One region of the Tissierella pigra genome, then DNA from elsewhere that is predicted to be linked to it. Evidence: riboswitches for the same ligand, from Rfam matches in the RefSeq annotation. Region 1 holds a riboswitch; each other region holds the start of a gene.
What was found. Region 1 has a riboswitch for S-adenosylmethionine ahead of KQI41_RS12630 (homocysteine synthase). Riboswitches for the same ligand answer to the same signal wherever they lie in the genome.

Region 1 (10,307 bases):
ATCTTTTCCCAAATCTATAATTTCATAATTATAATTTTCCAATAAAACCTTCACTATGTTTTTGCCAATATCATGAATATCTCCTTTTACAGTAGCCAATATTATCTTCCCTTTGGAAATTTGTTCTTTTGAATCTATACTTAAATCTTCTTTTATGATTTCAAAAGAATTCTTTACAGTTTCTGCTGAACGTATTAATTGGGGAAGAAATATATCTCCATTTTCATATCTTTCTCCAATTAAATCTAGTGCAGGAATTATATATTCATTAACTATATTTAAAGGCTCTTTATAAGTAAGTAACCTTCTAGTTGCATCTTTAGCTTCCTCTTTTATTCCCTTCAAAATTATATTAAATAAATCCTCTTTAATATCCTGAGTGTCTTTTGAATTACTTTTGTCTTCTATACTTTCAAAGGAATTAATATATTCTTTTGCTCCCTTATCTTCATCCCACAGTACTCTGGATGATATTATAGTATCCATCATTTCTTTATTCATTGGATTTATTATGGCTAAATCCAAACCTGCATATATACTGGCTGCCAAAAATGTCTTATTTAGTAATTCACGGTTTGGAAGTCCAAAAGATACGTTAGATACACCTAATACAGTTTTTACCTTCAACCTGCCCTTTACCATCTCAATAGCTTTTAATGTTTCTTTAACTCCTTCTTGCTGTGCTGCAGCAGTTAATGTTAAACAATCTATATAAATATCCTCCTCAGATATATTATATTCCTTTGCTCTTTTTACAATTTTTTCTGCAATTTTAAATCTTTCAAGTGCAGTTGGTGGAATTCCTCTTTCATCTAATGTAAGACCTATTACAGAAGCACCATATTTTTTTACTATGGGAAGGATGCTATCTAGACTTTTATCTTCACCATTTACTGAATTCACTATTGCTTTTCCATTATATATTCTCAATCCTTTTTCAATGACTTTAGGATTAGTGGAATCAATTTGAAGAGGAATATTCAATACCCCCTGTATTTCTTTAATAACTTTAACCATAGTTTCCTCTTCATCTATTTCTGGCAATCCTACATTTACATCTAAAATATCTGAACCCGATTCCACTTGAACTATGGCTTCTTTTAATATATAATCTATATTCCCTTTAACTAAAGCATCTTTAAAAGCTTTTTTCCCTGTTGGGTTTATTCTTTCACCTATTACCTTTACTCCATTAATTATCACTGAATTTGTAGGAGTACATATACAGTTTATGGGACAATATTTTATTTCTTTTACTAAAACATTGTCTAATCCATTGACCAAACTCTTTATATGCTTATCTGTTGTTCCACAACATCCGCCTATTATTCGTACACCCTTTTCTACAAACCTTCTTCCATATAAAGCAAATTCTTCTGGAGAAATATTAAAAATTGTCTTTCCATTAACTATAGATGGTAATCCTGCATTCGCTTGAACCATAACTGGCACTTTAGAAATCTTTAATATTTCCTCTACTATAGGTTCTAATTCTTTAGGACCTAATGAACAATTAACTCCTAAAGCATCTACGCCTAATCCTTGTAACACCATAACCATAGACAAAATACTACATCCTGTAAATGTTCTTTTATCTTTTTCAAAGCTCATCGTACAAAATACTGGCAAATTTGAATTTTCTTTAGCAGCTAATATGGCAGCCTTTGCTTCATATAGATCTGTCATAGTTTCTATTAATATTAAGTCTACTCCGTTTTTTACACCTTGAATAATTTGATTCTTAAAAATATTATAAGCCTCTTCAAATTTCAATGTTCCCATAGGTTCTAATAGTTCTCCAATAGGTCCTATATCTAAAGCTATATATACATTCTTTGTTCCAATGGCTTTTTTTACATTTTTAACTGCCCCATGGATTATTTCCTCAACAGTATATCCGCTATTTTTAAGTTTCAATTCGTTAGCTCCGAAGGTATTGGTAGTTATAATTTTTGAACCTGATTCTATATATTTCTTATGTGTTTCAACTATTATTTCAGGTGATTCAATATTTAATTTCTCTGGTATCTCTCCTATCTTTAATCCTTTATCTTGTAAAATAGTACCCATAGCCCCATCAAATACTATAATTCCTTCCTCTAAATAATCTCTAACTCCCACAGCTAGCATCTCCCTTACTAAAATTACATATGCTATATTTATTACAATTTAAACAACTATTTTCTTCAACTTCTATATCTGTGCTTATTACTCCAGCTATTGCCGTAACTGATTTTCTAGGTATTAATATACTATTAGTTGAAGCCGTTAATCCTATTACTTTTTCAGCCCCTAATACTCCTAAAAATTCTTTTTGAATTTCTATTGGCAAATCTCCATAACCTGGACTATATCTTAATGTTAATTTTCTATTATCTTTAACAAGAACATTAGATATTTCTTTACATAATCTATCACATACCTCTTCAATAGCAACAGTAGCACAAGTATCCAATATTAAAGCCTTGGTCATATCTATCTTTTCATAATATCTTATTCTAGTATCCACATCATGACCTAAAGTCACAGCCATCAATATACAAATTTCAGACTTATTTAAATGTTTTTTTATATCATTTCCTCTTAATCTTAGATTACTATTATCTAATCTAATTTCTCCATTCCATCTTTGTATATGAAAAAAATTATAAATACTTTTTTCTTTCTTTAAACAATTTATTTCATATATAGACTCATCTATTAGTCTATCTGTTATACTATCTATTTCTTGATTTCCATGTCCTAAATATCTTAGAATTTCAGCTTTATTCTTTAAAGTATCAATCATAATAAATGACCTCTTTACATTATAAATTTAAAAACTTAATTAGTATATTATCTATTAGCCTTTAAGTATCTTATATTAAATTACACTTTTTCTATTGATTGAACTTAATATAAATTCTATATTCTTAGATATATTTTTGGCTATATAAGGATTATTCATAGTATATAGATGTATTCCATCTACTCCAAAAGAAGCTAAATCAACTATTTGTTCTAGAGCAAAAGCTATTCCAGCATCTCTTAGTGCAAGTTTATCATATTCATATTTGTTCATAATCCTAAGAAATTTATTTGGAAGTTTAGCACCACATAATGAAACTACTCTTTCAATTTGCTTTTTATTTATTACTGGCATAACACCTGCTTGTATTGGACCCTTAATTCCTTTTTGTTTTGCTTTATCTAGAAAATCATAAAAGTATGAATTATCAAAGAAAAGTTGCGAAATAAAATAATCAGCCCCAGCTTCTTCCTTTAATTTTAGCACCCTAATGTCTTTATCAACGTCCTTTTTACTCTCTATATGTCCTTCTGGATAACAAGCAGCAGCTATTCCTAAATTTCCACTTTCTTTTATATATTGTATAAGTTCTTGAGAATTATTAAACTCTCCTATTCCTATGTTACCAATATCGCCTCTAAGGGCTAATATATTATATATATCTTTATCTCTTAGTTCTCGAATTATGGAATCTATATACTCTTTACTTGAACCTATACAAGTTAAATGAGCTAAGGATTCAATTCCATATCTACTTTTAATAAAATGTGATAACTGACAAGTTCTATTATTATTAACACTTCCGCCTGCCCCGTATGTAACACTTATATAGTCTGGATTTAACACACTTAGTTCTTCTATGGTATCATATATAGTTTCCACTGGATAATCAGGCTTTGGGGGAAATATCTCAAAAGAAAAAACTAATTTTTTATCTTTAAATAATTGTTTTATTTTCATATTACCTCCTATATATCTTTAGAATATTTAATTATACATTATATATGTAAATTGCTTAATCTCTTTAGATTACAGCAATTTACATATAATTTGTTCTTCTAATTTATAGTCTTTTCAAGGGCTTGAGCAATATCTTCTATTAAATCATCTATATCTTCTATACCTATTGATAATCTTATTAAATCTGGAGTAACACCTGCTTTTAACATTTCTTTTTCGTTTAATTGTGAATGTGTAGTACTAGCTGGATGAATAACAAGAGATTTAGTGTCTGCCACATTGGCAAGATTTGAAAATATTCCTAATGATTCTATAAATTTTTTTCCTTCTTCAATCCCACCCTTTATTCCAAATGTAAATATAGAGCCTACTCCTTTGGGAAAATATTTTTTAGCAAGATTATTATACTTATTTCCATCTAAACTAGGATAGTTTACCCAAGAAACTAAAGGATGATTGTTTAAATATTCAGCTATTCTCTTTGCATTATATACATGTCTTTCAACTCTCAATGATAAGGTTTCAAGACCTTGTAGAAATAAAAAAGAATTAAAAGGACTTATTGCTGCTCCAGTATCTCTTAAAAGTTGTACTCTAGCTTTTACTATATAAGCCTCTGGTCCTATATCTTTGGCATATACTAGACCATTATAGCTTGGATCAGGTGTATTAAAATCTTTAAACTTAGGATTATCTAACCAATTAAATTTACCAGAATCTACTATTATTCCTCCTATTGAAGTACCATGTCCTCCAATGAATTTAGTTGCAGAATGAACTACAATATCTGCTCCAAATTCTATGGGCCTTATAAGATATGGTGTACCAAATGTATTATCGATAATTAAAGGTATATTATTTTCATGTGCAATCTTAGCTACAGCCTCAATATCAATTATATTTATTCCAGGATTACCTATACTTTCTATGAAAATTGCCTTAGTCTTTTCATTTATAGCATTTCTAAAGTTTTCTACTTCATCTGAGTCTACGAATACTGTATTTACTCCATATTTAGGTAATGTTGTAGAAAACAAAGCATAAGTGCCTCCATAGAGAGTACTTGCAGATACTATTTCATCTCCAGCACCAGCAATGTTTAAGATTGCATAAGTAATTGCAGCTGCTCCAGAACTAACAGCCAATGCTCCAACTCCTCCTTCTAATGCTGCCACTCTTTTTTCAAAAACATCTGTGGTTGGATTGCTCATTCTTGTATAAATATTTCCTTCTTCCTTTAGAGAAAAGAGATTTGCTCCATGTTCAACACTATTAAATACATAAGATGTAGTCTGATATATGGGAACAGCTCTAGAATTAGTTGTCTTATCGATTTCTTGTCCTGCATGTACTTGTAATGTATCAAATTTATATTTTATTTCACTCATTATAATCTCCCCTTTATTGTTTTAAATTTATTTGTTGCATAATAATAAATAAAGCTTCTATATAAAAAAACCTCCTTTCCTAATTTTTTATATTAGATGAAAAGAGGTTACATTTATATTCTATATAAACATTATCTTCTCATCTTCCCATAGTAACTTACACTTTGGGTAGGATTTGGCACCTTTTCAGACTGATCTGAAGGTTGCCGAGGTTTCTTAGGGCCTTTCCCTCCACCTCTCTTGATAAGAATATTTAATTGTTGATTTTTAAAATTATACTTATCTGCAATAAAAAAACCTCTTTAGCTAAAAAGAGGTAAAATTATCGTAATCTTATCTCTCAGCCAATGCCGTAGGATTTAGCACCATTGTATTTAATACTGGTTGCTGGGTTTCATAGGGCCTTTCCCTCCACCACTCTTGATAAGTCTTAATTTTAAATTAAACTAATTATATTAGATATATAAATATATGTCAACAGTTATTTTCTTTATTTCTTGATATTTTTATATTTTAATATTATTTCACCATACTTCTTGCAACACTATTCCATCCAAATATACCTCCAGTGTGGATAAATAATATATTCTTATGATTATCAAATGTTCCCTTTTTTATTTCCTCTACTAGGCCATACATAGCCTTTCCAGTATATACAGGATCTAAAATTAAACCTTCTAATTTTGCTAATTTATGAATAAATTCTATTTCATTTTCATTACTTAGAGCATATCCACTTCCAATATATCCATCTAAAATATCTATATCTTTTTTGTCTACATGAATTTCCTCTCCTGTATATATGGAGATTCCTTTAAATAATTTTAATACTATGTTTTTGAAGTATTCTGCATCATCACAGATATTTATTCCATAAACTACTGCATTATTATCTTTTATATAGTTTCCATAGTATAATCCTGCATAAGTACCACCTGAACCAACAGTACTAACAATGGCATCAAATTTTATACCTAATTCTTTTTCTTGGGACAATATTTCTTCCACTGCTGCACAGTAGCCTAGAGATCCTACTCCATTGGAAGCTCCCATGGGAATTATATATGGCTTATATCCTTCTTTTTCTAGTTCCTTTTTTATATTTTCCATAATGTTTTCTATATGAGAATTAAATTCTTCTGGAGCAACTAATTTTATCTTTGCTCCCAATATTTTATCTAAAAAATAGTTTCCTTCCAGTTCTGAATCCTGATTACCCCTCAGTACAAGATATACTTCCATACCTAGTTTTCTAGCTACTGCCGCTGTAGCTCTAGCATGATTTGATTGTATGCCACCACAGGTAATTAGATAATTACAACCATTATCTATGGCTTCTCTAACAGCATACTCCAATTTTCTAATTTTATTTCCTGATATTTCACCTCCTGTTTGGTCATCTCTCTTTATATAGATTTCTTTACCTAATTCTTCACTTAGTCGACTTAGCTTTTCGATTTTTGTTGGTAAATTTGCAAAGTTGAATTTTTCTGGTAATCTCATAAACACCCCTCCAATATATAGTTTAAATTAAAAATCTTTACAATATTATAGTATCAGAAGGTACTAATCCTTTCAAACAAAACCTTATCTAGGAATCATTAACACATTTCTATTAAATAAAATTATGAATCCAATTTATATCAATAAAAAGCATGGACTTTTTTAGCTTTAAGTTATATATTATTAATGTAATAATTTTCAACAACAAATATTTAGTATTATAATTTATTTTATATAAGATTCTAATATTGAATATTTCCCTTATAACTAATTTAAGAGGTGATTTTCTTGTTTAAAAGATTTTCAAAACCCCCATGTGATGAAGCATCATGTATAGTTAAATATGTAGAAGATTCCCTAAACGGAATATTGGTAGAAAAACCAAATGTTAAATATCCTATACATATTCAAGTATTTGAATACTTTCAAAAATTATTAGATAATGAAAATAAAATGTCTGAGTCAACTAAAGAAATACTTCATATACTTACTGCATTAAGTAGTTTCGATGTAGGGATGAAACATATTTCAAATCAATTAACGGATTTTGCACATGAAATGTCCACTTTAAGTGAATCCAATTTAGCCATGGTAGAAGAAACAACTGCAAGTATGAATCAAGTAAATGAGTCTGTTATAAATACTTCAAAAACTTTGGAGAGTTTATCAGCTGACTCTGAATTATTAGCTAGTAAAAACAATCATAGTATGGACTTACTTAAAGAAGTACAGGCTTTAAAGGATAATGTTATAGAAGATACTGGAATTATGAGTGAAAAAATACATCAACTAGTTAACTTAGCCACAGAAGTAGGTAAAATAGTAGATAGTGTACAATCTATAGCAGAACAAACTAATTTATTAGCATTAAATGCAGCTATAGAAGCCGCTAGAGCTGGTGAACATGGAAGAGGTTTTGCAGTTGTAGCTCATGAAATTAGAAACTTGGCTGATAATACAAAAGAGCAGCTTAATGGAATGAGAGAGTTTGTAAATAATATACATGGAGCAGCCCATGAAGGAAATGATAGTTTAAATCGTACTTTAAAATCTACAGAGGAAATGAATGAAAAAATAGAACTTGTCTATGATATAGTCACCGAGGATATAGAAATGCTTAAAACGGTGTCAGTAGATGTAGATAATATTCATAAATCTATGGAAAGTGTAAAATATGCAACAGATGAAATAAATCAAGCTATGGAAGCATCTACTACAGATTCTGAAAGACTTACTCATATGACTCATAGTATCCATAATGATGCAATACAAACTGTAGAATTTGCAAAACAATTATCTCAAATTGATAATCAACTTTCTACGATTGTATCTACCATGTTTCAAGGGTTAAAAGGTGGAGTTCACGGCCTTACAAACCAAGAGATACAAAACATTATAAAAAACGCCAAAATTGCTCATTTAAAATGGTTAGATGTTCTTAACCAAATTGTAACAGAAATGCACCTTTATCCTTTACAAACCAACTCAAAAAAATGTGCATTTGGACATTTTTATCATTCAATTAAAATAGAACATCTCGAAATTAAAGATGAATGGGAATCAATAGATAACATTCACCATAGTTTCCACAGTATAGGAGATAAGGTTATAACCGCAGTAAAAGAAAAAGATGAAGCGACTGCTAAGAAACTATATCTAGAAGCAAAAGATTTTTCAATTAAAATGATAGGTCTTCTAGATAAAATAGATGGAAAAATAATTGAATTAAGTCAATCAAATTCTTCTGTATTTTAAAATAAAAAATCCGAATAAATTTATTCGGATTTTTTTATAACCCATAAGAAAGTTTTACTTTTTTATTATTAGTACCTTAATACTGCTGCTATAGTTTTTCCATTAGGCATTTTATCTTCATCTACTGCATATACAGTCCCACCTCTTGTTATAGTTAAAGTAGCTACTAGTTCCATTAAATCTTGATTTTTTATTTTTTGTTCTTCGTGAAATTCTATTTTATTAGTTTCTGGGTCAAAATTACCCCATTGAGTTGCTCCCTTAGCAATAAATAATGTTTCCACTTGCCCATTATATGCCTGAGATAATATTTTCCTTAAAGAATCTGAAAAAAGCTTATTTCCTTGACCAGAATATTGTCTATATTTTTCCTCTGCTAATTCTTGTATCTTTAAAAATTTAGGCTCTATAAGAGTCCAGGCCATTTTTTGTAAATCATCTCCATATAATATTTCAGGATTTCCTTTTATGAATTCATCTAATATATTGGGATAGTTACTTATTTCTTTATATATGGGAATTAAATACTCTACACCTGCTAGTACTAAAGGTATTTCATCTCCTTTATATAACTTATTTAAAGGTTCATCTATTGCTCTAAAATACCTTATGAGTTCATTTCTTTCAAAATCATTTTCATTTCCTTGTCCCTGTGTTACACTATTGTATACTAATTCACTTGTACCACCTTGTGGATTTGCAGTTTTAATCGTTAAATTGGTTCTTGGATCATTATCTACTTCCATATCATGAATACTTCGTGGTGCTTCTTCCATCCTAATTTCTTTAACCATTTGCCTTGAAGCCTTAAACAATCTCATTTCATTTTTGCTTAAAGCCAATATAAGATATTGCCCATCTCCTGTAAATAAAGGAAATAATGGCTTTGTATAAAATTTATTTGACACTATTGTTTGTTCTTCTACTTCAAATGGAAGATGATAATAATTTATATTTTCTGAAGTTAGAAATACAGCTAATCCTTCAGTTTGATTTTGCCAAAATACCGTTTCATCTATTAAATCACTGGCAGATTTTAAAATATCTTTAACTTCATCTTTTTCTAATCCCATATTAAATAATTTATCTTCTGCATCTCTTATTCTTTGTTTAAATCTTATTGGATTTTGTTTAATGTCAACACCCATACGAAAGGTAGGAAAATACATTGATACACATAACTTTTCTTCTTTATTTATTAAATCTTCTAATTTCTTTCTAGTTAGTATATTCATTGCAACCTCCTCTAAAAATTATTTGATTTTAAAAAATTATTATCCTTTTTAATTTGCCCACTATATTATTCATTATGTTATAGTTTCTTTAGAATAAGAACCTATATATTGAAAAATCTCCAAATGTATTTTCAACATTTGGAGATTTTTGGTATTTATTTTTTAAAAATTTACTAAATGACAGGCAATCTGGTGTTCATCTAGCCCTTGGAGCTCTGGCTCATTTGATCTACATATATCCATACATTCAGCACATCTAGTGTGGAATGTACATCCTGTTGGAATATTAATAGGACTTGGAATTTCATCTTTTAATATTATTCTTTCTCTTTTGATATCTGGATCTGGTATAGGTGAAGCAGATATTAAAGCTTTGGTATAAGGATGTTTTGGTGTATTAAAAATTGTTTCTGCATTACCTACCTCAACTATTTTACCTAAGTACATAACAGCTACTCTATTACTTACATGTTTTATTACATTAAGCCCATGGGCAATAAATAAATATGATAACTTAAATTCTCTCTGTAAATCCATCATTAAATTTAAAATTTGAGATTGTATGGAAACATCTAAAGCAGACACAGGTTCATCACATACAATAAACTTAGGCTTAGTAGATATAGCTCTTGCAATCCCAATTCTTTGACGTTGTCCACCACTAAATTCATGGGGAAA
Region 2 (10,307 bases), 600 kb from region 1:
CTTAATCTTATATCTAAAAACTCGTCTCTTATTTGTCTTATTTCTCCTACACTGACTCCTGTACCTGTTTGAAACCTTCCATCTGTTCTATAGTAATTATCTTTATGTAGGGCTGATTGCCTTACATAATTGGGATTATCTGAATTAGCTATATTATGTGAAACTGTGTTTAAGGACGTCTTTGTAGCTTGTAATCCTGATATTGATATATATAATCCACCAAATGACATATCCTACACCTTCCTATCAAAAATACTATTTCCGTTTTCTTTTATCTCTTTCTTACCATAATTAGGACTTGTGGGGTTGCTGGTAATTAAGTTTATATTGAAATCAATCCAATCTAAATTCTCCATTATCAAATCATTGTTTATCTTGTTCCTATCACTTAATTCTTCCATCACATTTTTCATTTCTTCTTTAATATTAATCAATACTTTATTATCTTCTGGAAATTTTTCTATGACAAAAGAAATAGAAGTGTCTTTGGCTACTCCCCAAGTATCTAGAAATCTTTCTCTTTCTTCTTCCAGCAGAGCCATTTGATTTACTAACACTTCTTCAATTCTTGAAGTTTCTTCTAATTCCTGTACATTATTGGATATGATTATATCTGTCTTTTTAAAAGATATATCTTTTAGTTCAACTAAGATTTCTAATTCTTTATTTAATATTTCTTCTAATTCCTCTATAAATGTCATTTTCTCACCAGCCGTTATATTTTCTTATCAAAAGTAATATCTTCAATTATCTTTTCAGCTATTTTCTTTCCGTCTATTTTATATGTTCCTGTCTGAATTTGTTTTTTAATATTTTCTACTTTTTCTGTACGTATTTCTTCCACTTCTTTTACCTTTTTCAAAGCGTATTGAAATTCTACAGCTTGTTCTGATAATTTTACTTGATCTTTATCATTAGTATTCTTATCTTTGACTTTCTTAACACTATGATTCTCATTATATACTTTAAAAACATTACCCATTTTATTTATTCTCATAAAAAACACCCCTCTTCCCTTTCAATATTATTATCGGTAAGATGGGGTGTTACTTTAGTTTTTTTATCTATTTTTTCCATATCTATCTATTAATCTAAATTTTTCTTCTACTTTTCTACCGTCTGTTTTAGGTCTTGCTGCATTTACTATGGCTCCCAGTTCCCTTTCCATTCCCACTGTACATTTTTCACAGAATCTTCCTGTTCTAATGCCTACACCACAGCTTTCACACTCTAGTATAAGAGCACTTCCTTCTGCTATTTCCAATCTTCCTGCCCTTAGAAAATCTATGATTTTCCTTGAATCTACTTCTGTTTCTTCACTAACTTCCTGAACATCAGCTCCTGGATTGTCATATAAATACTCCTTTACCTTTTGAAAATCTGCTTCATCTTCTCTTCTACAGGTAGGACACACTCTAAATCCATCATAGTTATAAATTCTTCCACATCTACTACAATTTTTTACATTCATATTTTCACTCCTTTTTTACTTGAAGTTATGCCCACGGTTATGACTTCCTTTACACCACTATTTATAAGTAATCTAGAACATTCTCCCATAGTTGCTCCTGTAGTTATAATATCGTCTACTAGAAGTATTTTTTTATTTTTAATTTTATTAATATCCTTCACTTTAAATGAATCCTTTAGATTTGTAGCCCTATTGATTTTAGTCAAGTGAGATTGTTCCTTAGTCCATTTTATCTTGACTAAATTATTTTTAGACACAGGTATGTTTAATTCTTTTCCTATGAAATTTCCCAATAGCTCAGCCTGATTATATCCTCTTATGGCTTCCTTTCTTCTATGAATTGGTATATATATTATTATATCTATATCTTTATGTATGTTTTTTCTTGTTATTGTTTCCACCATAATTTGTCCAAGGGGTTTATATAAATAATTTTTTCCATTAAATTTATAATCTCCTATAATTTCTCTAATGAACCTATTGTACTCCAAGGAATAGTAGGTTTTCTTAATATAGGGAAAATCCAGTTCTAATTCACCATGGACTATTTCTAATCTTTCATAACAATCTTTACATAGATACCCAATTATGTCAATATTATTCTCCTTGCAAAAAAGACAAATATTATTTTTCACAAATAACATACTATTCCTCCATAAAAATAGAAATATAACTTCTCATTTTCCTATCTAAAGCCGAATATCTTTTTGTTATTCTATTATTTTTTATCATCATAGATAAATATTTCTCTTCTCCTACTAATACTACTAGTTTTTTTGCCCTTGTAATGGCAGTATATAATAGATTTCTAGTTAGAAGCATTGGAGGACCCCAGGTAATAGGCATTATAACTACGGGGAACTCTGAACCCTGTGATTTATGTACTGTTGTTGCATAGGCTAGTTTCAATTCATCTAATTGGTTAAATTCATATTCTACTTCTTTTTCATCATCAAATAAAACTTTCATGGTTCTATCCTCTTCATCTATATCTATGATAAATCCAAAGTCTCCATTAAATACACCTTCACCTGTATCTATTTCTATACCATTTTTCATTATCTTCCATTCAGTAGTATAATTGTTTTTTATTTGCATCACTTTGTCCCCTACTCTAAAAAGTTCTCCAGCTATATCCTTTTCAGATTTTTGGTCATTTTCTGGATTTAGGGTAGATTGCAAATATTTGTTTAAGGAATTTATACCTACATCTCCTTTTTTCATTGGAGTAAGAACTTGAATATCTTTTACACTATCTACTCCATAGAATTTAGGTAATCTATCAGCACAGAGTTCCACTACTGTATCTAATATATCTTTAGTAGTATTTCTTGTGAGAAAATAAAAATCTTTATCCTTTTGATTTAGAATTGGATTTTCTCCCTTATTTATTTTATGGGCATTGACTATTATCATACTTTCTTCTGACTGTCTGAAAATTTCATCTAACCTTACTACTTTAACTACTCCTGATTCTATTATATCCTTTAATACATTTCCTGCTCCTACAGATGGTAACTGGTCTATATCTCCTACTAAAACAACTCTAGTTCCTGGATTTATAGCTTTAAGTAAAGAATTCATAAGCAGTATATCTATCATGGAAGATTCATCTATGATAATTAAGTCTCCTTCTATGGCATTGTCTTCATCTTTTCCAAAGGCCATACTTTCTTCTTCCATAAAGGAATATTCCAATAATCTATGTATTGTTTTTGCTTCTTTTCCTGTAGTTTCTGTCATTCTCTTTGCTGCTCTTCCAGTGGGAGCTGCCAATATAACTGAAAGTCCTAAGTCCTCTGATATTTTTATTATGGCATTTATGGTAGTAGTCTTTCCTGTACCTGGTCCACCTGTAATTACTACAAGACCATTTTCTAAGGATTCTTTTATGGCTAAAATTTGTTTTTTAGCAAATAGAATAGTTTCTTCTTCCTCTATTCTTTTTATTTCCTTTTCTACATCTACTGATAGTTCTTCTAATTTTACTTGAGACAATTCTACTAATTTTTTACTTACATTATTTTCTGCAATATGAAAAGGAGTGTAATAAATTAGAGTATCTTCACCATCTCTAATTATATGAATACTTCCCTTCAGTCCAAGATTTCTTATACCTTCTTCTACTAAACTTTCTTCTGTTTCCAGCAATTCTTTGGTATTTAAGATTAATTCTTCTTTAGGTACATAGGAATGTCCATTTCCTGCCCATTCCATTATAACATACTTTAGTCCTGCCTCTATTCTATATAAAGATTCCTTATTTATACCCATTTTTTCTGCAATTTTATCTGCTGTTTTAAATCCTATACCGTATATATCTTCAGATAATTTATAGGGATTTTCCATTATTATATTTATGGTGTCTTTACCATATTTTTTATATATTTTGATACCATAGTTTACTGTAATTCCATATTGCTGAAGAAATACCATTATATCTCTTACTTCTCTCTGTTCTTTATAAGCTTCAACTATTCCTTCAAGCTTCTTATCCCCTATTCCACTAATTTCCTTTAGTCTTTCTGGATTATATTGGATAATTTCCAAAGAATCCATGCCAAACTTCTCCACTATCCTTTTAGCCGTCTTTGGTCCAATATGAGGTATAAGTCCAGAGGAAAGATAGTTTTCTATTCCCTTTAAGGTAGACGGTACTACTACCTCTAAAGTTGTAAAGCTAAGTTGTTCTCCATAAGTAGGGTGATATATCCATTCTCCTTCTACCTTTACAGTTTCTTCTAAATTAATAAAGGGAGTATTACCTACTATAATAATTGGTCCATCAGATGTATTAAGTTTTGCAACTGTATAGCCGTTGGATTCATTTCTGAATCTAACTTCTTCAATGACACCTTCCAGTAACATATACTCGCCTCCCTTATTAGTTAATATTTAATAGTTAAAAGTGAATAGTTATGGAAGTTTCAAGTAAACTTGAAACTATTTAGGTAAAGACCGCAGGTCGTACACACTATTCACTATTCACTCTTAGTTATTCACTGGAGATTTATTGAGAGGGTTATCCTCTCAATAAATCAACTTTATCTATTTTCTCCCATGGTAAATCTAAATCTTCTCTGCCAAAGTGTCCATAGGCCGCTATTTGACTATAGATTGGTCTTTTTAAGTCTAAGTCTTTTATAATTGCTGCTGGTCTCAAATCAAAGTGCTTTCTTACTAATTCTTCTATTTCTCCATCAGTTACTTTACCAGTACCAAATGTATCCACATAAATTGATAATGGTCTAGCTACTCCTATGGCGTAGGAAAGACCTACTTCACATTTATCTGCTAATCCTGCTGCTACTATATTTTTCGCCACATATCTTGCAGCATATGCAGCTGAACGGTCTACTTTTGTAGGATCTTTTCCTGAAAAAGCTCCCCCTCCGTGTCTTGCATATCCTCCATAGGTATCTACTATTATTTTTCTTCCAGTCAATCCTGCATCTCCCATAGGTCCACCTGTTACAAATCTACCTGTTGGATTTACATAATATTTTGTATTCTCATCTAGTAATTCATGAGGAATTATTTCCATTACTACATATTTTATTATGTCTTCTCTTATGGTATCTAAAGATACATCTGGACTATGTTGAGTGGATACTACTACATTTTCTATTCTTACTGGTTTATCATTATGATACTCTACTGTTACTTGAGTCTTTCCATCTGGTCTTAGATATTCCAAAGTGCCATCTTTTCTTACATCTGCTAATCTTTTAGCCAGTTTATGAGCTAAAGATATGGGTAATGGCATTAGTTCCTTAGTTTCATTACAAGCATAGCCAAACATCATGCCCTGATCTCCAGCACCTATTTGGTCTAATATATCTTCTGAGTTAGTCTTTTGTTCAAGAGATTTATCTACTCCCATGGCAATATCTCCTGATTGCTCATTTATGGAAGTAAGTACTGCACAAGTATCTGAATCAAATCCATACTTTGCTCTAGTATATCCTATTTTTTCTATAGTGTCACGAGCAATTCTAGGAATATCTACATAGCATTTTGTAGTTATTTCACCTGCTACTAATACCATTCCTGTAGTCACTGTAGTTTCACATGCCACCCTTGCATTAGGGTCTTTTTCTAATATTGAATCAAGTATAGAATCTGATATTTGATCACATATTTTATCTGGATGCCCTTCTGTTACTGATTCAGAAGTAAATAACCATTTCTTCATTTCTTTTCCTCCTCTTTATAATTTAAATTCACCTACTATTAGGTCATTTTATATAATTTGTCGTTATATTTGACCTAGAATTACACTAGGTCAGTTGTCGCAGTCTCGAAACACCAATTTGTTTACTCACTGGCGTTCGTTGTGTTAAGTCATTTGTCACAGTCTCGAAACTCAAATCTATTTGCCCGCTACCCTCGCATAGATTTGGTTCTCATTGCCTTTTTGTCCAATGAGCGTAGCGAATTGTAGACAAAACGGACAGCGTAGGTGCGTTTGACCTACCTACAGCTCACTCACTACGTTCGTTCACTGGGTTAGGTCATAAAAAAAGACCTTTTTTTAAAGAAAAGGTCTTAGCGTTTGCTTTACCTCATCTTTCAGAACTTAGTTCTGTGGGACTTAGCACCTTGTATATAAATACTGGTTGCCGGGTTTCATTGGGCCCATACCCTCCACCTCTCTTGATAAGGAACTATATTTTTTTATCTACATGACATTTTATCATAGGAAAAAATCCTAGTCAACAATTTAAAATATTGAAACTATACCATAAGATATAGTTAGTACTATAAGACCTGATGATACGACTCCTAAAGATATAGCCATTAATGACTTTTTAAAATCAAGCTTCAGCATAGATGCTATAACAGAGCCTGTCCATGCTCCTGTAGTAGGTATTGGTACAGCAACAAATATAAATAGTCCTATAAGACTATATTTTTTTATGGTCCTTGATTTTTTCATAGATCTTCTTTTTATCCACCCTATGGTCTTTGAGAAAATCACTGTTTTTTCAAAGAAAGACATAATAGGATAAAGTAACTTTAGTAAAAACGGAACTATGATTATATTCCCTATTATACCAAGAATTGCACTATGTACTGGGCTTAGACCTAGTGATATACCTAAAGGTATAGCTCCTCTCACTTCCACTATAGGTAACATGGAAAAGAAAATTACCATGATTTCTATCCTTAATTCTTCTATTAATTCTAACATAAATATTCCTCCAAACATTCCGATAAATATATTATACCTTCAATGATTGAATTTTGACAATGAATAATCGCAATTTTTGTAAAAAACTTGCTTTATTTATGGTAAAATAATCAATATACGGTATATATTAGTTAAACCTTTAATTACAAAATAACATAGGAGATGATAAGGTGAAAAAGCTAAAGATGAAAAAATTTAAAAAAGAAAATTTAACACCCAAAATGCCAAGCTTTAAAGTATCTCAACCTAGTGAGGAAAATCAAAAAAGTAAGAATCCCAAAACCATTAAATTTAAGTTAATTGTAGTTCCCTTAGTATTTCTATTTATTACAATACTAGTAATTGAAGGTGGAACCTCGTATTTGTTTAAGAGGAATATATTAAATGCAAAGAAAACCAGTGGTTTTCAGTTAGCAAACCAAGTAATAAGTAGAATGAATGATAATGAAAGCTCTATTATGGCAATTACTGAAGTATTGGAAAAAAACATGAGAGCTACAGCAAATTCAGTAATAAAAAACCAAGATAACTTAAATAATGAACTCCTAGATAATATTAAAGAAAGTTCTATTATAGATAATATCTATTGGTATAATGAAAATATGGAAATGATATACTCAACAGTTCGTGGAGATATTGGATGGGTTGTACCTTCTGATCATCCATTAGCTAAATTTATGCAAAGTTCTGATCTCGAAATGATAGAAAAAGATATTAGACAAGACGCAGCATCTGAAAATGGTTCTTACTATAAATTTGGAGCAATAAAGGGACAAGGCGGAGCATTTGTTCAGGTTGCTATTTCTGCCGATAAAGTCCATGAATTAACTGAAAAATTTCAATATCAAAAACTTATAGATGATTTGTCCAGAGATTCTAGTATAGTTTATGCTGGATTTATAGATCCTAGTAATAAAATAATAGCTCATAGTAATAGTGATAAAATTGGTACAGAAATAAGTGATAGTAATATTATTGAGGCAATAAATGAAAGAACAGGCTATTCCTCCATATTTGATAATGGAGAAGAAGTCTATGAGTTCGTAGTTCCTGCTAATATAAACGGAAAGTTTTCAGGTGCTTTGAATATAGCTTTATCTATGAAAGATACCAATGATGCAATTAATAGAAATATGATTATTGTTTTAATTGTAGGTGCCATTTCCTTTATTATTTTGGGAACCGTATTGTTTCTTATATCTAAAACCATTTCAGATAGTCTTAATATAGCAAAAAATCATTTAAATCTAATGGCATCTGGAGATTTTACCAATATCCTATCTCATAAGTTCCTTAGTAAAAGAGATGAGTTTGGAGAAATTTCTAATTCTCTAGGGAATTTACAAAGCTTTATTAAAAAACTTCTTAGTGATATGTATAATATATCTGATAACTTAAAACTTGCATCAGAAAAATTGGCTTCTACCAGTACTCAAACAACTATGGTATCCCAAGAAATTGCCAATACCGTGCAAGAAATAGCTCGAGGAGCATATGACCAAGCAGGAGATACAGAAAAAGGTGCCGTAAGTATAAATGTATTAGGAAACCTTATAGAAAAAAACCAAGAATATGTTGAAGAACTAAATAAAACTACAGATGAAGTCAGAACATTAAAGGATGAAGGTAGTGCAATAATTAAAGAATTAGTAAAAAAAACTAAAATGAATCAAGATTCTGTAGAAGAGATAAATCAAATTATTTTAAATACAAATCGTAGTACTGAGAAAATCCACAATGCCAGTTATATGATTCAAAACATAGCTAGGGAAACAAATCTTTTGGCTCTTAATGCTGCCATAGAAGCAGCTCGTGCTGGTGAGCATGGAAGAGGTTTTGCAGTTGTTGCAGATGAAATCCGTAAATTAGCAGAGAACTCCAATGAATTTACTAAGGAAATAGTAAATATAATAGAAGATCTAACAAAAGAAACAGAGTATGCAGTAGGTAATGTTGAAAAAGTAAAAGAATCTACAGAACTGCAAAGAGTAAGTGTAGAAACTACTAATGATAAATTTGAAGGTATTGCAAAGGCTATTGAAAAAATTGGAGCAGCAATTGAAAATGTAAATTCTTCTGGTAATGAAATGAATAATAAAAAAGAAGAAATAATAAATATTATTGAAAGTTTATCTGCAATTTCAGAAGAAAATGCTGCTGGAACACAGGAAACTTCAGCATCTATTGAGGAACAAATATCTGCCATGTCAGAAATTGAACTTGCCTCAAAGAATTTACTAAAATTATCAGAAGAAATGTATAGAGACATATCAAAACTTAAATACTAACTCTAAAGACAGGACAGAAAACATAAGATTTTTTGTCCTGTTTTAAATATCCCTTTATAAATTCACATATTTTTAAAGATATGTCTAGATATTTATAGATATACTTCAATTTATCTATATAATCTTAATTTCAATCTATATATCACCATTTTTGGCTATATATAGACTAATTTAACCTATTGCATTTTTATCCAATCCATCGTATACTATAATAGTCGAGTGAGTGACACAGACACAACAAACAATTAAATGTCGGGGTGTAGCGCAGTTTGGTAGCGCACGTGGTTTGGGACCATGGGGCCGGGGGTTCAAATCCTCTCACCCCGACCATAAAAAAAGAATTAAACAAAAGTTTAATTCTTTTTTATTTTTTTGTCAATAGTCATTTGTTCCTAACTTGTAATATAATTGTAACCCAATTGATATATTTAAACTATATAATAATACTTGGACAAGCAATCTTAGGCAGATTAGGAAAAAAAGGTAAATTATAATGAGGTGATTTAATGAAAAAAAATATTAAAAAGGTTTTTGTGTCTATTTTAGCTGCTACAACTGTATTTACTTCAACTGGTCCAGCTCTTGCTGCTAAAATTACTGTAAACATGCCATATTCTATATATGAGAATGTAGAAAAACATAATATTTCTTCTGGAGTGGTCTATGAAAAAATAATGCGTTTTACCACTTCTGGATGGTGGAATATAAATGTACTTAGAATAGATTTGCTAGACCCTTATACTGAAATAAAAGGTCTATTTAATCCGAATGGCATTCCAAATAGAGACAAAGTTAGTTCCCTAGTGGAGAAACATGATGCTGTAGCTGGAATAAATGGAGACTATTTCAATTACGCTCCTCTACCATCTTCTTTAGGAACTTTAATTAATGATGGTACAATAATATCTTCTCCTATAGAAAAGGACTATGCTCTTCCTACCTTCTTCATAGACTTTTTAAATAATGCTAAAATAGATTATTTAGATAGAAGCATGGTGGCTACTAACTTATCTAGTGGAAAGAAAGTTGTTATAAATGCAATAAATAAGGTAACTACTAACTTTGAGGTTTTAACGCTTTTAGATAAAAATTGGGGCACTAAATCCATAGGAAACAAATTTCATTCAGATTTAGTAGAAGTTGTAGTAGAAGATGATGTAGTAACAGATGTAAGAATTGGAAAAGAAGCAGTTAACATACCTCAAAACGGATATGTTTTAGCTGTAAGAGGAGAAGAAAGAAAGCAAGGATTAGATCAATTTGCCGTAGGCGATCCTATAGATCTTAAATTAGCCACTTCTCCAAGTACTGATGAAATCAAATTTGCCATAGGTGGCGGAAGTATTATACTTAA
Region 3 (10,307 bases), 2.4 Mb from region 1:
AATTATGTCTAAGAGTAAAGTTATGAATAATGAGGAAATAGGTTCAAAAGAAGTCTTTACTATAGATTGTAAAGATATAGTATTAAGAGAGTTTAGATTAGAGGACTTAGATGAGCTATATAATCTTACGTTACAACCTGAAATAACAGACTATTTACCTGATTGGAAAGGGACAAAGGAGCAACGTAAAAAATGGCTAATAGATTTTCATATGAAAAGTAACGAGAAATTTTTAAAAGCTATTCCAAACATTGGAGAGCAATGGTTGAATCTAGGTATTATATTAAAGGAAACAAATGAGTTTATAGGATGGTGTTGTACAGGACCAAAGGATGAATTACCTTTACCAAATAGAGAGATAGCCTATGCTATTTCAAAAGATTATAGGTCTAAAGGATATACCACTCAGGCAGCAGAGGGATTAGTAAAATATTTATTTGAAAATACTAATGTTGAGGTGCTAAATGCAATAGCCTTAACGCGTAATATACCTTCAAATAGAGTAATTCAAAAATGTGGCTTTGAGTATATAAATATTATTGAGATTGAAAATGAGGAATTTCATCATTATAAACTTAGTAAAAATCAGTGAAAGTAATTCTTCCATTGAAAAAATGTTCAAGTCTATGGAGGGTTGAACATTTTTGATGTTCAATTAAATTTGTATGCCAATTTATAACAGCCATGGTAATTATGATATAATAAAATTACTATATAATTATAGAAAAGAAGGTATTAATACATAAGAATATAATTGAATGGGGATAGTGGAATTAGCAAAGGGGGTATTTTATGAAAAGAGAATTAAGGATATTGGTAATAAATTTAATCATAATATTATTAGCAGTAGCCTTTATAGTAATTTCAAGAAATATTAATAAATCAAAAGCTACTGAAGCAATTTCAGAGTTTAAGAAACATCCTAAGAGAGGTGATTTATATAAACTGAGTCCTAAGAATATTAGAACTGTAAAGCAAAAAATAAATGGAGATTATATTAGAGGACTACATTATATTCCTAATGAAATCCATCATAAAGGAGTTGTAATTACATTTGGCGGGTCAGAAGGAAGCATATATGAGACCATGGCAGACTATTTATCAAGTGATGGATATGAAGTTGTTGCAGTATATTACTTTGGTCAGCAGGGGCAATCTGAAAATCTAAGCAAAGTTCCTTTGGAGATATATGAAGAAATTTATTCTTATATAAAAATAAATTGTAAAAATATTGATCAGATTACTATAGTAGGCATTTCCCGTGGAGCTGAGTTAGCTTTATTGATGTCTACATATTATGATAGTATCAATAATGTTGTATTATTTGCTCCTTCATCTTATGTTTTTGGTGGAATAGATTATGGAAATCCAGCTTGGATATATGAAGGTAAGCCCTTAGAATATCTTAATGGAGAAGTTAAAGGTATACCATTCATTCAGTTGTCTCTTTGTTACGGTTTAAATAAACCATATAAAAATATAATAGGTTCTGATGCTATTATAAAAAACAGCTCTAACCTAGAAGAGTCAAGAATTAAGGTAGAAGATTCCAATGCAAGGATATTGATATTTTATGGAACTAATGATGAGGTCTGGAATTCAAAAGATATGTCTAAAGTTATTGAAGAATATGCTAAGAAGGAAGTTATGATCTATGAAAATAAGGACGCAGGGCATAGTTTTGGGAGTCCAATGATAATAATGAATAATATGTTTAACGGTGGAAATTTAGATGCTAATATTGAAGCAGACCTAAATAGTAAAAAGATAGTTCTTGAAACTCTTAAAATATGGCACGATAATTAGGAAAAGAAAAATGTTTTTAGAAGAGGTGGTTTTGTGGAATTACAAGGAAAATATAATATAGCAAAGGTATTTACTGATAATCTTGAAGAGGGTGCAAAGGAGCAGATAATTGAATTACTAAATCAAGATTTCATTAAGGACTCTAAGGTTAGAATAATGCCTGATGTACATCAAGGTATGGGTTGTGTAATTGGATTTACAGCGTGTATGGGTGATAAGGTAATACCTAATATTGTTGGAGTAGATTTAGGATGTGGTATGATTACTGTAGAACTAGGAAATATAGATATAGATTTACCTAAATTAGATGATATAATACACAAAAGAGTCCCATCAGGAAAATCTACTCATAATGAAAGAAGATTCAAGTTTGATAAATTAAATAATTTATATTGTTTTAGAGATTTGAAAGATACTAAAAGAATTGAAAGAAGCATAGGAACATTAGGAGGGGGCAATCACTTCATTGAAATTGCAGTAGATAGTAAGAACAGCAAATACTTAGTAATCCATTCAGGCAGCAGAAATCTAGGAAAGCAAGTTGCAGAAATATATCAAAGACTGGCCATAGACTTATGTAGTGGAAAAGAAGATTATTTTATTAAAAGAGATGAAATAATTACTGGATATAAAGCAGAAGGTAAAAGAAAAGAAATAAAGAAGGTGCTTGAAGAACTGAAAAAGGAATATGATAATCTTCAGCCTAGCTACCCAAAAGCACTATGTTATTTAACTGGAGAATATAGAGAAAAATATTTACATGATATGAAGATTTGTCAAGAATATGCAAGTTTAAATCGAGAGATGATGGCAGATATTATTTTACAATCTCTATTTGAAAAAGGATTACATGAGTTTACCTACTTTGAAACCATTCATAACTATATTAATTTTAAAGATAATATTATTAGAAAAGGTGCTATATCAGCTTATGAGGGAGAGAAGGTCTTAATCCCTATAAATATGAGAGATGGCTCTATAATCGCCATAGGAAAGGGAAACCCAGAGTGGAACTATTCAGCACCTCATGGTGCAGGAAGGCTTATGAGCAGAAACGTTGCCAAGGAATCTGTCAATTTAGATGATTTTAAAAAAAGTATGGAAGGGATATATTCCACATCAGTAAATGAATATACCTTAGATGAATCTCCTTTTGCATATAAACCAATTGAGGAAATTCTCAATAATATTGGTGAAACTGTTGAGATTGTAGATATAATAAAACCAATATATAATTTTAAGGCATAGGGAAAATATTGTTGACATATTTACACCTCTATGTTAATATGATTAATAACTTAATAGCTTTACTTATCAAGAGTTAGGGTAGAGAATTAGCTCCATGACCCTACACCAACCTGTTATTTAACAAGGTGGTTCTGCTAATGCCGATAATATAGATTCGTGAATCTACCTTCTTAGCATTGGCTAGGAAGGTTTTTTTAATTACAATTTAATATTTTCTTATCTAGAGAGGTGGAGGGACTGGCCCAATGAAACCCAGCAACAGTTTTAAGCTATGGCTTAAAAAATGTGCTAATTCCTGCGGCGAAAGCTGAGAGATAAGAAGCGGAATTATATTTTTATATAAAAATCCCTTCTTATTTTAGAAGGGATTTTTCAATTATAAAAGGAGGAATAAAGGATGAAAAAGGAAATCAAATGTTTAAATGACAGATTATATATAGGTGGATGTAATAGATGGGTCTAGTAATCAATGAAAATATTTCAGCAATAGATCTATTAAGAAAGGATAATATAGACATTAATTTTCAAGGAGACTTTCAGGACTCGCTGAAAGTATTGATATTAAATTTAATGCCAAATAAATTGGATACTGAATATCAACTATTGAAATTATTGGGAAATAGTTTTGTAGATATACAAGTAGATTTTCTATATGTAAAATCACATAAACCTAAAAATACAAGTTTGAATTACTTAGAAATAGCTTATAAAACATTAGAGCAAATAAAAAATACAAATTATGATGGCATGATAATAACAGGTGCTCCCCTAGAATTTGTGGATTTTGGTGATATATCTTATTGGAATGAGTTAAAGATTATAATGGATTATTCTAATAAATATGTCAAGTCCACTATATACCTATGTTGGGCAGCAGTAGCAGGACTGTATTATAACTATAAAATACCTAAACATATCATTGATAAAAAGGTAGTAGGAATATTTAGTCATGAAATCATAGGAAGAAATTCTCCGTTATTTAAAGGACTTGAACAAGAAATAATCACCCCACATTCTAGATACTTTGAAATTAGAGAGGAGGATATAAGAGATATAAAAGAATTAGAGGTTTTATCTAAATCTAATGATGTGGGAATACATATATTAGCTGAAAGGGAAGGAAAGGCAATATATATTACAGGACATCCAGAATATAATACAGATACTTTGAAAAATGAATATAAGAGAGATAGAAATAAAGGATTAGTACCTAATTTGCCTAAAAATTATTTTCCCGATGATGATTTTTCTGTAATACCTAAAAATACATGGAGGAATCATTCACAGAGATTAATAAATAATTGGATAAGATATTATTTAGTATAAGGAAAGGGGAGTAGCAATGTTAAATATTGGATTATTAGGATTGGGAACAGTAGGAGTAGGCATTGTACAGATATTAGAAGAAAGAAAGGACTATTTAGAGAAACTTATAAAAAAGGAAATTAATATATCTAAGATACTGGTAAAGGACATAGAGAAAATAAGAGATGTAGAAATAAATAGAGGAAAGCTTACTACAGATGTTCATGAAATAATGGAAGATAATAGTATTGATGTAATTATTGAAGTTATGGGTGGTTTAGATAAGCCCTATGAATATATAAAGGAAGCATTAAGTAGAGGGAAGAATGTAATCACAGCAAATAAAGCTGTAGTAGCAAAACATTTAGAGGAGTTAACGGATTTAGCAAGGAAAAATAACAAGTTTTTTCTATATGAAGCTAGTGTAGGTGGAGGAATTCCAATTATAAAACCATTACAGGAGCAAATAAATATAAATGAAATACAACAAATAAAAGGAATTTTAAATGGAACTTCAAATTATATACTGACAAAGATGGTAACAGATGATTTAAGTTTCACAGAAGCCCTAGAGATAAGTCAAAACTTAGGTTATGCAGAAGCAGACCCTACTGATGATATTGAAGGCTATGATACTAGAAGAAAACTTAGAATTTTATCTACTATTGCATTTAAAGACAGGATAAATGAAGATAATATCTCATGTTATGGAATCAATAGTATAAGTTTTAAAGATATAAGAAATATAAAAAATATGAATTGCACAATTAAGCTATTAGGTACAGCAGTTTTAAATCATAATAGATATTATGCTTCTGTTGAGCCAGTTATTTTGAGTCAAGATTCTTATTTAGGTAAAGTTGATAATGCTAAAAATTTAGTCTCTTTTATAGGAAATATGGTCGGAGAATTAAGGTTTTTTGGGGAAGGTGCTGGGAGATTTCCTACAGCTAATGCGGTCTTAAGTGATTTAATAGATATTACAACCAATACTTATCCAAAAGTAAATTTAGGAATGAATGTGAATTTAGATAATATGAACGGATTATATAAAGGAAAATATTATATGAGAATTGATACTAAAGAAAATATTGGGGATAAAATAGAAAAATATATTAAGGATAATGGGATTATAGAGAATATGCTCGAAAAGCAAGAGAGTATTATATTTACAACTAAATCCATATCAAAAGAAAAATTAGAAAGAATGGCAGAGTTGTTCAAGATAGACAAGAAAGATTATTTCACTGCAAGATTAGAAGTGTAAAAAGGGTGTGATTTCATGATTATTCAAAAATATGGAGGGAGTTCAGTAGAAACTACTGATAAAATCATTCAAATTGCTAAAAAAATAATTGAAAGAAAGAAAAGTACTAAAAATATTATAGTTGTAGTTTCAGCTATGGGAAAAGATACAGATGGATTGCTTGAATTAGCAAAAAAAATATCTTCAGAGCCTATGGAAAGAGAATTAGATGTATTGTTATCCATAGGAGAACAGCGTACAATATCCTTATTATCCATGGCATTAAATACTTTGGGTCATAAGGCTGTTTCTTTAACAGGAACACAAGCTGGAATAAATACTAAAGGAAATTATACTAGGGCAAGTATAGAAGATATTGAAAAAAATGTAATAGAGAAATATTTGGAAGAAGGAAATATAGTAATTGTAGCAGGGTTTCAGGGAGTTAATGAAAAAGGAGATATTACAACTTTGGGAAGAGGGGGTTCTGATACTACAGCTGTAGCTTTAGCTGCTAAATTTAACTGTCCTTGTGAAATATATACAGATGTAGATGGAATATATTCCATTGATCCTAAGTTATATAAAGAGTCTTGTAAGATATCAGAAATAAATTATGATATTGCCCTGGAAATGGCTAGATTAGGTGCTAAGGTAGTTGATAAAAGAGCTTTAGCCTTGGGAAAGAGGTATGAAGTACCAATATATGTTGGAAATAGCTTCAAAGAACAGTTGGGAACGAAGATAGGAGGGGAAAGCATGGAAGAATTGAAAATATTATCATTGTTGGTAGATGATAATCAAGTAGAGGTAAGGATAAAAAATATTCCAAATAAAATAGAGGAATTATCTAATGTATTTAGAATATTAGGAGGATATAATTTAGATATTGGGATGACAGAAAACAATTTAATAGATGAACATATAAATATATCCTTTATATGTTCTAAAGAGTATATGAAATTATTTCCCTCCATAAAGAAGGATATAGTAAACAATGTAGATAGATTTATAGATGTGGAAACAAACCATACTACTAGAATATCCATAGTAGGTACTGGGAGAATAAATCAAGCTAAAGTCACATCAGAGATATTCGATATAGTAAAAGAATTTGGTATGAAATATAAGAAATTCTGTACATCTGAACTAAGCTTATCCTATTATTTTGAAGGTGGAGATATAAAAGCATTAGTCAGCAGAATAGCCCAAGCTTTTAATTTATAAAATAAATAAGAAGATGATTTCTGTATTAAACAGAGATTATCTTTTTTATTCTAAATATTTTGTGTTAACTCTAAAAGAAAGGGTATTATATACATAAGTTAGGCATGCCTAACATAATATAACCATGGAGGAAGAATATGAATATAAGCAAAGAAGATTATCTAAAGACAATATACGAGCTTGGTGGTGACAAGGAGCAAGTTAGTAATAAGAATATAGCCACAGCCCTTAATATATCACCTCCCTCTGTATCAGAGATGATAAAAAAACTATTACAGGATGGCTATGTTGAATATACAGTATATCAAGGTATAAAGCTTACAGAATACGGAGTGACAGAAGCTAAGAAAATCAGAAGGAGACATCTTTTATGGGAGGTTTTTCTTGTGGAGAAACTAGGATATAATTCTGAGGAAGTACATGATGAAGCAGAAAAACTAGAGCATGTAACTAATAAAAAGCTGGAAGAAAAATTGGATGAATATTTAAATTATCCCAAGGTATGTCCCCATGGGTCAAAAATAATAAGGGAGGAATAAGTAATGAAAAAAATATTGATTTTAATAATGGTTGTATCCATATTAACTGCTGTTGTGACAGGATGTGGAAATCCAAGTAAGGAGAATGATACTGGATATAAGGTGGTAGCCACTACTACTTTAGTAGCAGACCTTGTAAAATCCATTGGAGGAGAATATGTAAATGTTCAAGGGTTAATGGGACCAGGAGTTGACCCTCATTTATATAAAGCCAGTGCAGGAGATGTGAAGCTAATGCAAAATGCAGATATGGTAGTTTATAATGGTCTTCATTTAGAGGGAAAAATGGGAGAGATATTTGAAAATATAGAAGCTGGTGAGAAAGTAGTTTTAGCAGTGACACAAGATATAGATGAATCAAATTTTATTGATTTTGTTTCAAGTCCTGGAAGCTTCGACCCTCATATTTGGTTTGATGTAAAGCTTTGGAAGGAAGCAGCAAAAACTGTGGCAGAAGGACTTAAAGAACTAGATGAAGAACATACAAAGGATTTTGAGAGTAATTTAGAGAAATACTTAGGAGAGCTTAATAAGCTTGAAGAATATATTAACAAAAGAATAGCTGAAATTCCCGAGGAAAATAGAGTTCTTATAACTGCCCATGATGCTTTTAATTATTTTGGGAATGCTTATGGGTTTGAAGTTAAGGGGCTACAAGGCATAAGTACTGCTTCAGAAGCAGGGACATCTGATGTTCGTGAATTGGCAAAGTTTATTGTGGAACGAAAGATTAAGGCAATATTTGTTGAGTCATCAGTGCCACGAAAGAGTATTGAAGCATTGCAAGAAGCTGTTAAGGCTCAGGGATTTGAAGTGGAAATAGGAGGAGAACTATATTCTGATTCTACAGGTGATGCAGGAACTGATGATGAAACCTATATAGGAACATTTAAGGCAAATATAGATACAATTATTGATGCCTTAAAATAATTGAATAATTGGCAAGGAGGAATGAAATATGAATCTTGATTATATAATAGAGGTCGAAGATATGACAGTTGCCTATGAAGCAAAGCCCGTTTTATGGGACGTTGATCTTAATATACCAAAATCCATTTTAATGGCAGTAGTAGGACCTAACGGAGCAGGAAAGTCAACCTTAATAAAGGCTATGTTGGATTTAATAAAGCCAGTATCAGGAAATGTATTATTTAATGGGGCATCTTATAAGTCCCAAAGAAAACATATAGGATATGTACCCCAGTCTGAATCTGTAGACTGGGACTTTCCTACAAATGTTTTAGATGTAGTTCTTATGGGGAGATATGGGGAAATAGGATGGATAAAACGACCTAAGGAAGAAGATAAGAAAAAGGCAAGAGAAGCCTTAGAAAAGGTAAATATGATAGAATTTGCAGATAGACAAATATCACAGCTATCTGGAGGACAGCAGCAGAGAGTATTTCTTGCAAGGGCATTGGTTCAAGATGCAGATATATACTTTATGGATGAGCCATTTAAAGGTGTAGATGCTAAGACTGAAAAGGCTATAATATCCATTTTAAAGGAATTGAAGGAAAGGGGAAAGACCATAATAGTTGTTCACCATGATCTTCAAACTGTGGAAGAGTATTTTGATTGGGTGGTATTATTAAATACTCAGATTATAGCCAGTGGACCTGTTAGTGAAGTATTTACAGATGAAAATCTAAGAAAGACTTATAGAAGTACAGGGCAAATTTTAAAGAGGTAGGTGAGAAAGTTGTTAGATATGATATTAACAGATTATACTTTACAGATTGTATCCCTAGGCTCTGCACTTCTGGGGATAATATCAGGGGTTTTGGGAAGCTTTGCTGTTATAAGGAAGGAAAGTTTATTGGGAGATGCGGTTTCTCACTCTGCCTTACCAGGAATTGCATTGGCATTTTTAATGACTCAAAGTAAAAGAACAGAGATACTTCTTTTAGGAGCTTTGATTTCAGGATTACTATCTACATTTATTATTCTTTCCATAGTGAAGTATTCAAGAATTAAATTTGATAGTGCCTTGGCATTGATACTATCGGTATTCTTTGGAGGTGGCATTGTTCTTTTAACTTATATTCAAAAAATACCAAATGCAAATCAAGCAGGTTTAGAAAATTTCATCTTTGGTCAGGCATCTACTCTATTAAAGAGAGATATACAAATAATGGGTATATTGGGAGTGGTTTTAATAACTTTGATTGTCATATTCTGGAAAGAATTTAAAATAGTCTCATTTGATAGCGATTTTGCTGAAAGTCTTGGCTTTTCTACCAAAAAAATAACTACATTACTTTTTATTATGATAGTAACAGCTATTATTATAGGCTTGCAAACTGTAGGAGTTATCTTAATGAGTGCCATGCTTACAGCCCCAGCTGTAGCTGCTAGGCAGTGGACAGATAAATTATCTGTTATGGTAGTTTTATCGGCTCTATTTGGAGCTGTATCAGGAGTTATTGGTACTATATTAAGCTCTTTAGTTTCAAAATTACCTACTGGTCCAATGATAGTAATCGTTATAAGTATAATAGTAATTTTTAGTTTATGTTTTGCACCTAATAGAGGTTTGATATGGAAATATTTTAGAAATAGAAAGAAGGAAAGGACCATAAATGAAGACCAGGTTCTAGTGAATCTCTATCGTTTAGCTATGAATCATGAAGATTTGAATCATAGTCACAATATCTCTATAATAAAACCAGATAAATCTATGACTGTAAAATCAGCAAAAGAACTTACAAAGAAACTAGAATCCTTAGGAAGTAGAGGTCTTGCTAAGAAGGATTACTTCAATAAATGGGCAATTACTGAAAAGGGATTAGAATATGTGGAAAATTATTTTAAAAAGGAGGAGTTATAGATGTCACCACAAATGGAAATTCAAATCATAGCAGTTATAGTGGCAGTAGCGTGCTCCCTCCCAGGTGTATTTTTAGTTCTTAGAAAAATGTCTATGATGTCAGATG

Region 2: another riboswitch for S-adenosylmethionine. It lies ahead of metK (methionine adenosyltransferase); the one in region 1 lies ahead of KQI41_RS12630 (homocysteine synthase).
Region 3: another riboswitch for S-adenosylmethionine. It lies ahead of KQI41_RS00870 (homoserine O-succinyltransferase); the one in region 1 lies ahead of KQI41_RS12630 (homocysteine synthase).

What each region holds. Positions count from the first base shown of each region.
Region 1 is NZ_JAHLPJ010000001.1:2,570,066-2,580,372, forward strand. It holds gene KQI41_RS12615 (homocysteine S-methyltransferase family protein) at 1-2,130, opposite strand, end outside; gene KQI41_RS12620 (methionine synthase) at 2,111-2,788, opposite strand; gene KQI41_RS12625 (methylenetetrahydrofolate reductase) at 2,864-3,748, opposite strand; gene KQI41_RS12630 (homocysteine synthase) at 3,847-5,136, opposite strand; SAM riboswitch class I at 5,273-5,386, opposite strand; SAM riboswitch class I at 5,467-5,566, opposite strand; gene KQI41_RS12635 (D-cysteine desulfhydrase family protein) at 5,656-6,639, opposite strand; gene KQI41_RS12640 (methyl-accepting chemotaxis protein) at 6,928-8,394, shown strand; gene KQI41_RS12645 (baeRF6 domain-containing protein) at 8,463-9,629, opposite strand; gene KQI41_RS12650 (ABC transporter ATP-binding protein) at 9,792-10,307, opposite strand, start outside.
Region 2 is NZ_JAHLPJ010000001.1:3,172,382-3,182,688, forward strand. It holds gene flgK (flagellar hook-associated protein FlgK) at 1-230, opposite strand, end outside; gene KQI41_RS15595 (flagellar protein FlgN) at 234-701, opposite strand; gene flgM (flagellar biosynthesis anti-sigma factor FlgM) at 716-997, opposite strand; gene KQI41_RS15605 (MerR family transcriptional regulator) at 1,061-1,471, opposite strand; gene KQI41_RS15610 (ComF family protein) at 1,468-2,115, opposite strand; gene recD2 (SF1B family DNA helicase RecD2) at 2,117-4,339, opposite strand; gene metK (methionine adenosyltransferase) at 4,494-5,666, opposite strand; SAM riboswitch class I at 6,034-6,137, opposite strand; gene KQI41_RS15625 (COG2426 family protein) at 6,195-6,665, opposite strand; gene KQI41_RS15630 (methyl-accepting chemotaxis protein) at 6,836-8,953, shown strand; tRNA gene KQI41_RS15635 (tRNA-Pro) at 9,207-9,283, shown strand; gene KQI41_RS15640 (phosphodiester glycosidase family protein) at 9,460-10,307, shown strand, end outside.
Region 3 is NZ_JAHLPJ010000001.1:182,405-192,711, forward strand. It holds gene KQI41_RS00855 (GNAT family N-acetyltransferase) at 5-592, shown strand; gene KQI41_RS00860 (acyl-CoA thioester hydrolase/BAAT C-terminal domain-containing protein) at 793-1,806, shown strand; gene KQI41_RS00865 (RtcB family protein) at 1,840-3,054, shown strand; SAM riboswitch class I at 3,268-3,375, shown strand; gene KQI41_RS00870 (homoserine O-succinyltransferase) at 3,508-4,380, shown strand; gene KQI41_RS00875 (homoserine dehydrogenase) at 4,397-5,626, shown strand; gene KQI41_RS00880 (aspartate kinase) at 5,642-6,832, shown strand; gene KQI41_RS00885 (metal-dependent transcriptional regulator) at 6,970-7,371, shown strand; gene KQI41_RS00890 (metal ABC transporter solute-binding protein, Zn/Mn family) at 7,375-8,301, shown strand; gene KQI41_RS00895 (metal ABC transporter ATP-binding protein) at 8,330-9,064, shown strand; gene KQI41_RS00900 (metal ABC transporter permease) at 9,083-10,201, shown strand; gene KQI41_RS00905 (metal ABC transporter permease) at 10,202-10,307, shown strand, end outside.